DNA from 3 places in the Escherichia albertii genome. Region 1 is predicted to be linked to each of the others. Evidence: predicted binding sites of a transcription regulator. Region 1 holds the regulator's gene; each other region holds the start of a gene.

Region 1 (4,321 bases):
TACCTGGGCGAAAGTCGGCATGTAATTTGAAGTATTCATAGGCCGGATAGGGCGTTTACGCCGTATCCGGCATGAACAAAACGCACTTTATCAACAATCCAAAACGCCGCGTTCTGCGGCGTTTTCTCTATTTTTCCTCGCAAATTAATACCGTGTCGTTATTTATTCATAAATAAAATTAGCAACTAATGATATATACATGTTGAAAATGTTATTGCCTTAATTCAACGTAAATCCTCGTATTTCCCTCTATATACTTTTTTATAACGAACTTAAGCCTTGTAACAAAAAACATCAAAATATGTGCGGTTGCTCATGTTCTTACATTCTCGTTACAGAAAGAGATTGATAATTCGCGTCGCGAAAAATAGTCTGTCCCTGTAGTCGGCGAGACCTTTCTCAACGCTACTTTTTTAATTTTTATTTTTTTCGCTGTTCACCTTTGGTGCAGCAATTTATACGTCAAAGAGGATTAACCCATGCGTACGTTTAGTGGCAAACGTAGTACGCTGGCGCTGGCTATTGCCGGTGTTACAGCAATGTCGGGCTTTGTGGCAATGCCAGAGGCTCGCGCCGAAGGATTCTTCGAAGATTCAACCTTAACCGGCGGTATCTATTACTGGCAGCGTGAACGTGACCGTAAAGATGTTACCGACGGCGACAAATACAAAACCAACCTTTCTCACTCCACCTGGAACGCTAATCTCGATTTTCAGTCTGGCTATGCCGCTGATATGTTCGGTCTGGATATTGCCGCGTTTACAGCGATTGAAATGGCGGAAAACGGCGACAGCTCTCACCCGAACGAAATCGCGTTTTCAAAAAGTAATAAAGCCTATGACGAAGACTGGTCCGGCGATAAAAGCGGTATAAGTCTGTATAAAGCGGCGGCTAAATTTAAATACGGTCCGGTGTGGGCGAGGGCAGGTTACATTCAGCCAACTGGTCAAACGCTGTTAGCGCCGCACTGGAGTTTTATGCCAGGCACCTATCAGGGGGCGGAAGCTGGGGCTAATTTTGATTATGGCGATGCTGGTGCGTTGAGTTTCTCTTACATGTGGACCAACGAATATAAAGCGCCGTGGCATCTGGAAATGGATGAGTTTTATCAGAACGATAAAACCACCAAAGTCGACTATCTGCACTCCCTTGGCGCGAAGTACGACTTCAAAAATAATTTCGTACTGGAAGCGGCGTTTGGTCAGGCGGAAGGCTATATCGATCAGTATTTTGCTAAAGCCAGCTACAAATTTGATATCGCCGGTAGCCCGTTAACCACCAGCTACCAGTTCTACGGTACACGCGACAAAGTTGACGATCGCAGCGTCAACGATCTTTATGACGGTACAGCATGGTTGCAGGCGTTGACCTTTGGCTACCGGGCGGCTGATGTCGTCGATTTACGTCTGGAAGGCACCTGGGTTAAAGCCGACGGTCAGCAGGGATACTTCCTGCAACGTATGACTCCAACCTATGCTTCCTCTAATGGTCGCCTGGATATCTGGTGGGATAACCGTTCTGACTTTAACGCCAACGGTGAAAAAGCGGTCTTCTTCGGCGCGATGTATGACCTGAAAAACTGGAATCTTCCTGGCTTCGCCATCGGCGCTTCTTATGTTTACGCATGGGATGCTAAACCCGCGACCTGGCAGAGTAACCCGGATGCGTACTACGACAAGAACCGGACTATTGAAGAGTCTGCGTACAGCCTGGATGCGGTCTACACCATTCAGGACGGTCGAGCCAAAGGCACGATGTTCAAACTGCACTTCACCGAATACGACAACCACTCCGACATCCCAAGTTGGGGTGGTGGTTACGGCAACATCTTCCAGGATGAGCGTGACGTGAAATTTATGGTGATCGCACCGTTCACTATCTTCTGATGCCAGACGCGGCAGGCATTTTGCCTGCCGCCCGTTTGAGGAGTTCGCTATGAAAAAATTAATTCTCATCGCCATAATGGCATCGGGGCTGGTGGCCTGCGCGCAGTCGACAGCACCAAAGGAAGATAGCCATCTGAAAGAAGCTTACAGCGCCTGTATCAATACCGCGCAAGGTTCGCCGGAAAAAATTGAAGCCTGTCAGAGCGTGTTAAACGTACTGAAGAAAGAGAAACAACATCAACAGTTTGCCGAACAAGAAAGTGTTCGCGTGCTGGATTATCAGCAGTGCATTCAGGCAACGCAAACCGGTAATGACCAGGCGGTGAAAGCCGATTGCGATAAGGTCTGGCAGGAAATTCGCAGTAATAACGCTACGCAGTAAAAACTGAAAAGCGAGGGCTGTCACTCTCGCTTTTTCTTGTTTCCCTTGTATCAAAAAGCCAACCCGCAGGTTGGCTTTTCTCGTTCGTTCAGGCTGGCTTATTTGCCTTCGTGCGCATGCTCATCTTCGCGGCAATCGCCTTCGGCGCAGTGACCGTAAAGATAGAGGCTATGGTTAGTCAGGCGAATGCCATGTTTCGCGGCGATTTCACGTTGACGCGCTTCGATGGAATCATCACTAAATTCGATAACCTTGCCGCAGTCGAGGCAGATCAGGTGATCGTGGTGGTGTTGCTGGGTCAGTTCAAATACGGATTTGCCGCCTTCAAAATTGTGGCGGGTGACGATACCTGCGTCGTCAAACTGGTTCAGTACGCGGTATACCGTAGCCAGACCAATTTCTTCACCCATATCGATCAGACGTTTGTACAAATCTTCCGCACTGACGTGATGGTTGTCCGGCTCCTGAAGAACTTCCAGGATTTTCAAGCGTGGAAGCGTTACTTTCAGGCCAGCTTTCTTTAGGGCGGTATTGTTATCAGTCATGCGGAATCTGTCCTGTTACTAAGCGGTTCACTTCATTAGAAGAAGTGACAGAATTTGCTCTTGAGATAATGCGTATCATTATAGAATTGCCACGCCTAAATGAAAACTACAAGTCCCTGGCAAATATTGTTAATAAAAACGTGGCACAGCTTACACTTATATCGGCAAGGCCACTTGAATACCGGGACATTGTACAGGTACAACGGCAAAAGTTACAAATTTGTAGCAATTATTTCGATTGGCATTACCTATTAATACGGCGTAGATATTGGTCTACGCCGCATCACATCAGGCATTGATAATTTCGTCGAGATGTAACTCTTCAGAAATTTGTTTTACCCATTTTTCTACGCGCTCGGCGGTCAGTTCCGGTTGACGGTCTTCGTCGATAGCCAGACCGACGAAGTGGTCATCATCTACCAGACCTTTCGATGCTTCGAAATGGTAGCCGGCAGTTGGCCAGTGACCGACGATAGTCGCGCCGCGCGGTTCGATGATGTCGCGGATGGTGCCTAACGCATCGCAGAAATATTCTGCGTAATCTTCCTGGTCGCCACAACCAAACAGCGCAACCAGTTTACCATTGAAATCAATCTCTTCGAGAGTTGGGAAAAAATCGTCCCAGTCACATTGCGCTTCGCCGTAGTACCAGGTTGGAATGCCCAGCAGCAGAATGTCATACGCTTCCAGATCTTCTTTGCTGCTTTTTGCAATGTCATGGACATCGGCAACGTCTTTACCAAGCTGTTTTTGAATCATTTTTGCGATATTTTCGGTATTACCGGTGTCGCTGCCGAAAAAGATGCCAGTGATAGCCATGAGTGAAATAACCTCTTGAAACTTATTGAAATGGGGGTGGTAAATTGCCCACGGATAAAGGCAATCATAGCAGAACAGGCAGTCTTGCGGAATCAGCAAACTTGCAGGACTGCACACTGTGCTACACGAAAATGGAAATTTAAACGATGCCCTGGCTGCGCAGCGCTGCCAACTGCTGCATCAATATCTCTTCGATCAGTTCGCTACGACTCATATTACGCGATTCTGCCAGCTCGTTCAGCGCCTCGACAGCCTCCGTGTTCAGCTTCAGTTCGACACGCTTAAGACCACGTACTTTGTCGCGTTTTAGCTGGTTGCGCTTATTAATACGCAGCTGTTCATCGCGCGAAAGCGGATTGGTTTTCGGTCGTCCCGGTCGACGCTCGTGCGCGAACAGATCTAATGTCGTACGGTCCGTTTGTTCTTTGGCCATGATCTTGGTGACTTCGGGGGAAACAATCAGCCAGGCGCTTGCCCGGATGGATAGCGCGCCATAATACAACAGCGTGAGGAGTCTCGCCAACGCCCACGCGCGGAAAGCCGCGCGGGCGCTGGGTTTTTAATCAGTTATGCTAATCATTGAGATAGCGACGGATGGCGCGCAACACCGCATCCGGTTTTTCTGCGTGTACCCAGTGACCCGCGCCTGCAATCACATGCGCCCGTGCCTGTGGAAATTGTGCCAGTAA
Region 2 (4,321 bases), 1.3 Mb from region 1:
GCAAAAGAACGCGCTGGTGAGCGAGACCATCAAAGCCAACCAGTTATGGAGTGAAGTGCTGGATAATGCGGCGTTCGAGGCAGAACAAATGGGCAAATCGTTTACGGTTAATTTCCCGCCAGGGCCATGGCCGCTGTACGGTAACCCGAATGCTCTGGAAAGTGCGCTGGAAAACATCGTTCGCAACGCGCTGCGTTATTCTCATACGAAGATTGAAGTGGGCTTCGCGGTAGATAAAGACGGTATCACCATTACGGTGGATGACGATGGCCCGGGCGTTAGCCCGGCAGATCGCGAGCAGATTTTCCGTCCATTCTATCGTACTGACGAAGCGCGCGATCGCGAATCTGGCGGTACGGGCCTGGGTCTGGCGATTGTTGAAACCGCCATTCAGCAGCACCGTGGTTGGGTGAAAGCCGACGATAGCCCGCTGGGCGGTTTACGACTGGTGATTTGGCTGCCGTTGTATAAGCGGAGTTAAACTCCGCATTTGTAGGCAGGATAAGGCGTTTACGCCGCATCCGGCATTTGAGCAGGATGCCTGATGCGACGCTGATAGCGTCTTATTAGGCCTACACTCCGGGGTTATTTTCCCCACAACCGCCGGGAAAAATCTTCAATCTTGCCGCTAAGACGCCGCTTCTGCATCGTCCGCGTCCAGCTTTTCGATAGCCCGGCGGCGGACAGTAAACGGTGATACTGATCGTCATCAAACGGCATATGCCATGCGATGGCGGCAGCCTCCTGCACGGTGACATCACTGACACGCGAGACCAGCTCCAGCGGCGCATCGGCAGACACCTTTCCTGGCGCTATCACACTATACAGCCAGCCAATTTTCCCGGCATTCTGCATCAACTGCGCCATATCGCTAATACCGAAATGATAATTGAGTTTAAAACATGGCGAACGCGGCTGGGTGACCTGAATCAGCGCCTCTCCCCAGCGAAAAATATCACCAATATAGACATTACTCTCGGTCAGGCCTTCGGTTGACAAGTTTTCCCCAAAGGCTGGAGCCACAAACAGATCCGCCTGCTCCGGGAATTCCCGCGCCCAATAAAGATAATGTTCACGAGGATAGTGACACAGCGCCCTGTCTGGCCCGCCGTGGATTTTTTTCTCTGCCTGCTCATCGCCTTCCAGGCCCAGTTCCGTCAGCACCAGTTCGCCATCGACCTGGATTTTCGCAATCGCACTGGGGCGACTTTGCGGATAATCCTGAATTTTGCCTGTGTATACATCAACGGGATAATGCATCTGTTTTCTCCTTCGCAGATACAAAAAAGCGAGCCATCAGACTCGCTTCTCACAGGCGTTTATGCAACCTTATTTTTTCGCCGCGAAACGTGCCGCAGCTTCATCCCAGTTCACCACGTTCCAGAACTCTTTGATGTAGTCCGGGCGACGGTTCTGGAATTTCAGGTAGTAAGCGTGTTCCCAAACGTCCAGCCCCAGAATCGGGAAGCCGGAAGCGCCAGAAATGGCTTCACCCATCAGCGGGGAGTCCTGGTTAGCAGTAGAAACTACCGCCAGTTTATCGCCTTTTTGCACCAGCCATGCCCAGCCGGAACCAAAGCGGGAAGCCGCCGCTTTTTCAAATTCTGCTTTGAAATTATCGACGGAACCGAAATCACGTTCGATAGCCGCTTTCAGATCACCCTGCAGAGTGGTGCCTTTTTTCAGACCTTTCCAGAACAGGCTATGGTTAGCGTGACCGCCCGCGTTATTGCGCAGCACGGTTTTCTTGTCTGCTGGCAGCTGTTCCAGTTTGGTAATCAACTCTTCAACCGACAGATTGGCGAACTCTGGCAGACTTTCCAGCGCCGCGTTGGCGTTGTTGACGTAGGCCTGATGATGTTTGGTGTGATGGATTTCCATGGTCTGCTTATCGAAGTGCGGTTCCAGGGCATCGTAAGCATACGGCAGGGATGGCAGGGTATAGCTCATTTTCATCTCCAGTATTGTCGGGCGGCCGATTGTTAATGCCGCGTAAGCAGTTGGTTCATTATAGTTAATTAAATGATATTGAAAATGATTATCAATGCCGCACTTTTCATAAGGATATGGTTTTGCAGGGAAATGCCTGAGATATGCGCCAAATCATCTACTTAATGTCATGAGACTAACGGAATAGCGTCACTCCGCCAGTGAGGGAATATTATCGGATGCGTCGCATCCGACATTACAACGCTAATCCAAAAAACAAACTCTTATCGCAGACGGTTATAATCGCCGACCATTTCATTGTATTCGTTTAATGCCGCCGGGTAAGAGGCTTCTACCATCCAACTTGAGCCTGGATCCTGAAGCAGCTCTTTATCCCCTTCAGAATACGGGACGTTATCTCTGACGCGGCGAACATATTTCTTAGCCGCAAGTTGATATTCGCCTGCCGAGTTAATAAAAGGAAAATTCATGCCGCCTTTATCTGCTTCCTTGACCTGCGCGACCAATGTTTCCAGTTCGGCAACTTTCTTCATTGCCATTTCCGTATCAAACTTTTCTTGTGAAATTAACCCATTAATTTTTTTAGCTGAAATCATGACAGCCAGTGAATAGTAGTGGAAATTCTTCCCTTCTCGTTGCTCAATATTTTTCAGTTCAGCAAGCTGGCGCCGATCATTAATTTCTTCAATAGCCGTACGATAAGACTCCGCAACTGGCTGGAAGGCTTCGATATTCTTCAACAACGTCTGGTGAAGAATTTTCCCTTTAGCAAACGCGTCGTCTTTATAATTTTCCTGAGTGTAATATTTATCCATTTCATTAATGGTATTACCCAACGCTACAGCAGCATTAATATAGTCCAACGCAACACCATCAATAGGTTCAAGCGCCGGTGTTAATGCCTCAACACGCTTCATCCCTTTTTCACAGCCAGTAAGGCTTATTTCACTGATACTATAGATCCCATAAACAATGCTCTCTTTACCTGTCGGCCCCTGTTTAAAATCTTTTAACCAATCAGCGTAACGCGACAGACTACGTTGTACAGGAAGCTGTAATTCATTGAAACATTTGATGTAGACAGCCATCTTCTCATCATACACAGCTTGCTCATCGACCACAGGTTGCGCAGACGCCTCCGATTTAGCCTCAGCTTTTGCTGCCGGTTTTTCAGTCGGTTTTGATTCAGTTGTGGGAGCGGCGGGTTGATTATTGGCGGACGGAGAGCTTTCTGTTTCAGCTTTTTTATCATCACATCCAGTGACACTGAGGGCCATTACGGCGACAATAATAGCCGAAGATAATAAATTCCTTTTCATTTAATTGCCTTATAAATAGATGAATAAGAGTGCGAATATGATAAAGGGAAAAAGGAAATACCACTACGCAAGATTTATTTATAAATAAATCGATAAAATTCACAAAATGAATAAGTCCTGCAATGCAATATACAATTGCAGGACTTAATTTAATTAACACTTCAACCTTTGGGGATGGGTATAAACCGTCGCCCGACCCGGCTTACAAAAGCCCACCAGCGTCAGATTACAGCGCTCAGCTACTTCTACGGCAAGCGTGGTCGCAGCAGACACCGCAAACAAAATCTCTACGCCGCACATCGCCGACTTTTGCACCATTTCATAACTGGCCCGGCTGGAAACCAGCACTGCGCCTTGCTGCCAGTTTTCACCTTCTTGCGCCCGACGACCTAGTAATTTATCCAGCGCCACATGGCGGCCCACGTCTTCATGTCCACCCGCCAGCTCACCGGAAGGTAATATCCAGGCCGCAGCGTGAGTACAACCGGTCAGTTGCCCCACGGGCTGGAAATCGTTGAGATGGCGTAACGCGTCATCCAGTTTGTTGAGATCAAACGTCTGAGTGAATGGCAGCGGCTGCACCGGTTTACCGATGTCATTAAGCTGCTCTACGCCACAGACGCCACAGCCCGTGCGCCCGGCCAGTGCCCGACGGCGCTCCTTCAGTCCCATAAAGCGGCGGCTGGAAAGCTCGATTTGCACTTCCAGGCCGTTACAGGAAGGAACGACGTCCATGCCGAAGATATCGCGCGGACTTTCGATAATCCCTTCGGAAAGCGAAAAACCAAGCGCAAAGCGTTCAAGGTCTTTGGGCGAGGCCATCATCACCACGTGCGAAATGCCGTTGTAGACCAGCGCAACAGGAACTTCTTCCGCCACTTCATCAAGTCGCGGATGTTGTAAATCATCACGCCGCCATACCTCAATTTGGCGAACGCCTGTGACATTTGTCACATTTATGATTTCTTTTTGCTGTGTTTTTTTCACTTTCTTTTAACCAGATGAGAACACACACACCAACATTATGGTATTCTGTTACAAACCCTTCCTGG
Region 3 (4,321 bases), 480 kb from region 1:
TGTTAATTACACACTAACGAAAACGCCAGGAATGGCTGGCGAGCAGCAATTTTCATTAACACTCAATATTCCTCTCTCTCGCTGGCTGCCAGATTCATGGGCGATGTATAACGTAAACCGTTCCGATAAAAGTAATACATCACATCAATTGGGAATTGGCGGTACTGCTCTGCAAGATAACAACCTGAGTTATAATTTACAGCAAAGTTATACTGATAATAATGTGGGTTATGGTGCCAGCATGAATGGACGTTATCGTAGCTCAGTGGGGGAATTCGGTCTGGGATATAGCTATGATAAAAATAGTCGTCAGTGGAATTACAGTGCGCAAGGTGCGGTGGTTGCTCATGCTCATGGAGTAACATTGGGGCAATCAGTGCAGGATTCATTCGCGATCGTGCATATTAATGAGGGTGCCAATGTAAAAGTACAAAATGCGCAAGGCGTTTATACTGATTATTGGGGAAACGCGATTGTTCCCAATATGACGAATTATCGACATAACGCTATTACTGTGAATACTCAGGGGCACAATAGTCTTGATATTTCTGATGCCACACAAGATGTTATTCCTTCGAAAGGGGCTGTTGTCGGTGTCGATTTTGATGCACGTAGCGGAATGCGAGCCTTATTGACATTAGTCCATAATAAAGAACGCGTCCCCTTTGGGGCATTGCTGACATTAGGGAATAGTACAGCGATTGTTGGTGAAGATGGAGAGGTTTATATTACTGGTGTGCAAGAATCAATGACATTTACGGTACAGTGGGGAAAAGAGATTAACCAGCAATGTACAGGAGTTATCACTGTACCAGAAAAATACACCACGGGTATCTATAAAGCCACAATGGATTGTCGATAACAAATAAGACAGGAACAAATAATGAAGCCAGGATTTGCCTCTTATATACGAGCATTATTGACCATAATATTTCTTAGCTGGGGCGTCATTCCTGCGGTTTTCGCCAGTTGCAATATTTCTGGAAATGGAGGAAATCCGGCAACAATACAATTCTCCGTGCCTGCGTTAGTTGTTAATAGTGACGCTGCTCCTGGAACGATTATTGCGACAGTAAATGCGAACAGTCCTTCAATTTCAGTTTCCTGTACGGCAAATGGTGAGATCTGGCAAGGATATACCGTATTGACAAACGGCGATATGCGTACTGATAACCCACTTCCAGATGTGTTTCAGACTAATGTGCCAGGAATCGGTTTTCGTGCGGCGTGGGCGAATAACACCAGTGCGCAACTCACCGCCGGATATTTAATGACGCCCTGGCATAAAGGCTCGTCAACAGTGATTAAAGGATATGTTTATCCGATTACAATACATGCAGCTATTCAGTTTATTGTCACAGGACCTGTCGGTAATGGGACCATTGATACCAGCAAACTGATTGCTGACTGGAAGTATGACAATCGTGTTATTGGAGAGCTTCGTTTTAGTTCCGTTCCGGTCAATATTCAACCGGGCACATGCGACCTTATAGAAAAAAATATTACCGTTCCGCTCAACGATATTGGCACAGATGATTTTGATGTTAACAATGTGTCACCTGTAGTTTCCGATGATCGGTTTAAAATTCAGATTGAAAAATGTTCTCAGGATGTAAAAGTTGATTACCGCTTTACCTCATCAGGTTCTACTGGGGTAACGGGTAATAATATTCTTAATATTGAATCTGGTTCAGGAATGGCGGAAGGCGTTGGTCTGCAGATCCTCGACAGTAACAACAATGTGATGGTATTTGATACAGACTATACGGCTGTTCAAAAAACGACGTTAAATCAAAATATTACTATTCCATTAAAAGCACGCTACATCAAAACGGGTAGCGTCAAAAGTGGTCGGGTTAATTCTGTTGCCACCTTCGAAGTATATTACCGATAAGCTTTTCCCTTCGTCATAAAATGTTAATTTTTGGTAAGCGCATTTTTATGGTTTACGGTGCAAATATTAACATTTTTGATTCATCTGATTGATTCTCGCCCCTTCATGGACGCACAGAGCGCATATCACTTGCGAACCCGCCAGCGTTTCGAATATTATCTTATCTTTATAATAATCATTCTCGTTTACATTACTATTCACTTTACACCAGAGAAATACCAATGGCGCGTTCCAAAACTGCTCTGCCAAAACACTCGCTGCGTAAAATCGCAGTCGTAGTCGCCACAGCGGTTAGCGGCATGTCTGTTTATGCACAGGCGGCGGTTGAACCGAAAGAAGACACTATCACTGTTACTGCCGCACCAGCGCCGCAAGAAAGCGCATGGGGGCCGGCTGCAACCATTGCGGCGAGACAATCTGCTACCGGTACTAAAACAGATACGCCAATTCAAAAAGTGCCGCAGTCCATTTCTGTTGTCACCGCTGAAGAGATGGCGTTGCATCAGCCGAAGTCCGTAAAAGAAGCGCTTAGCTACACGCCGGGTGTTTCAGTGGGTACGCGTGGCGCGTCTAATACCTATGACCACCTGATCATTCGCGGTTTTGCCGCAGAAGGTCAAAGCCAGAATAACTACCTTAACGGGCTGAAATTACAGGGCAACTTCTATAACGATGCGGTTATCGATCCGTATATGCTGGAACGCGCAGAAATTATGCGTGGCCCGGTATCTGTGCTTTACGGGAAAAGCAGCCCTGGCGGTTTGTTGAATATGGTCAGCAAGCGTCCGACTACCGAACCACTGAAAGAAGTTCAGTTTAAAGCAGGTACTGATAGCCTGTTCCAGACGGGTTTTGATTTCAGCGATGCGCTGGACGATGACGGCGTTTACTCTTATCGTCTGACTGGTCTTGCTCGTTCTGCAAATGCCCAGCAGAAAGGGGCGGAAGAGCAGCGTTATGCTATTGCTCCGGCGTTCACCTGGCGCCCGGATGATAAAACTAATTTCACCTTCCTTTCTTACTTCCAGAACGAGCCGGAAACCGGTTATTACGGCTGGTTGCCGAAAGAGGGAACCGTCGAGCCGCTGCCAAATGGTAAGCGTCTGCCGACTGACTTCAACGAAGGTGCGAAGAACAACACCTATTCTCGTAATGAGAAGATGGTGGGTTATAGCTTCGACCACGAATTTAATGACACCTTTACCGTGCGTCAGAACTTGCGTTTTGCCGAAAATAAAACTTCGCAAAACAGTGTATATGGCTACGGTGTTTGCTCCGATCCGGCGAATGCTGATAGCAAACAATGTGCCGCTCTGGCGCCAGCGGATAAAGGCCATTATCTGGCGCGTAAATACGTCGTTGATGATGAGAAACTGCAAAACTTCTCTGTAGATACCCAGTTACAGAGCAAATTTGCCACTGGCGATATCGACCACACCCTGCTGACGGGCGTCGATTTTATGCGTATGCGTAATGACATCAACGCCTGGTTTGGTTATGACGACTCTGTGCCGCTGTTGAATCTGTACAATCCGGTATATACCGACTTTGACTTCAACACGAAAGACCCGGATAACTCCGGCCCTTACCGTATTCTGAATAAGCAGAAGCAAACAGGGATTTATGTTCAGGATCAGGCGCAGTGGGATAAAGTGCTGGTGACTCTGGGCGGGCGCTATGACTGGGCAGACCAGGAGTCGCTCAACCGTGTTGCCGGAACGACGGACAAACGTGATGACAGACAGTTTACCTGGCGTGGTGGCGTTAACTATCTGTTTGATAACGGTGTAACGCCGTACTTCAGCTATAGCGAATCGTTTGAACCTTCTTCGCAAGTTGGGAAGGATGGTAATATTTTCGCACCGTCTAAAGGTAAGCAGTATGAAGTCGGCGTGAAATACGTGCCGGAAGATCGCCCAATTGTTGTCACTGGTGCGTTGTATAATCTCACTAAAACCAACAACCTGATGGCGGATCCGAATAATCCCAATTTCTCGATTGAAGGCGGTGAGATCCGCGCTCGTGGCGTAGAAATCGAAGCGAAAGCGGCGCTGTCAGCGAGTGTTAATGTAGTCGGTTCTTATACCTATACCGATGCGGAATACACCACCGATACGACCTACAAAGGCAACACGCCTGCGCAGGTGCCAAAACACATGGCTTCTCTGTGGGCTGACTACACCTTCTTTGATGGTCCGCTTTCCGGTCTGACGCTGGGCACTGGCGGTCGTTATACGGGTTCCAGCTATGGCGATGCGGCTAACTCCTTCAAAGTGGGAAGTTATACGGTCGTGGATGCGTTAGTGCGTTATGATCTGGCGCGAGTCGGTATGGCTGGCTCCAACGTGGCGCTGCATGTTAACAACCTGTTCGATCGCGAATACGTCGCTAGCTGCTTTAACACCTATGGCTGCTTCTGGGGCGCAG

Evidence for each region. The regulator Fur, encoded in region 1, represses iron uptake genes when iron is present. The targets are predictions, from matches to a motif close to ATAATAATGAGAACNACTATCAA.
Region 2: a site for Fur is predicted at 2,023-2,045, ahead of sodA (superoxide dismutase [Mn]). Genes of this name have one in related genera too.
Region 3: a site for Fur is predicted at 2,063-2,085, ahead of fhuA (ferrichrome porin FhuA). Genes of this name have one in related genera too.

Annotation. Positions count from the first base shown of each region.
Region 1 is NZ_CP117568.1:4,395,376-4,399,696, forward strand. Features, by position in the region: gene glnS (glutamine--tRNA ligase) at 1-25, shown strand, start outside; gene chiP (chitoporin ChiP) at 480-1,886, shown strand; gene PS053_RS21150 (ChiQ/YbfN family lipoprotein) at 1,936-2,268, shown strand; gene fur (ferric iron uptake transcriptional regulator) at 2,367-2,813, opposite strand; gene uof (fur leader peptide) at 2,806-2,892, opposite strand; gene fldA (flavodoxin FldA) at 3,102-3,632, opposite strand; gene ybfE (LexA regulated protein) at 3,772-4,065, opposite strand; gene ybfF (esterase) at 4,205-4,321, opposite strand, start outside.
Region 2 is NZ_CP117568.1:3,133,499-3,137,819, reverse strand. Features, by position in the region: gene cpxA (envelope stress sensor histidine kinase CpxA) at 1-481, shown strand, start outside; gene yiiM (6-hydroxyaminopurine reductase) at 586-1,260, opposite strand; gene sodA (superoxide dismutase [Mn]) at 1,330-1,950, opposite strand; gene PS053_RS15230 (YiiG family protein) at 2,214-3,269, opposite strand; gene fdhD (formate dehydrogenase accessory sulfurtransferase FdhD) at 3,423-4,256, opposite strand.
Region 3 is NZ_CP117568.1:3,915,166-3,919,486, forward strand. Features, by position in the region: gene PS053_RS18920 (fimbria/pilus outer membrane usher protein) at 1-862, shown strand, start outside; gene PS053_RS18925 (fimbrial protein) at 884-1,894, shown strand; gene fhuA (ferrichrome porin FhuA) at 2,116-4,321, shown strand, end outside.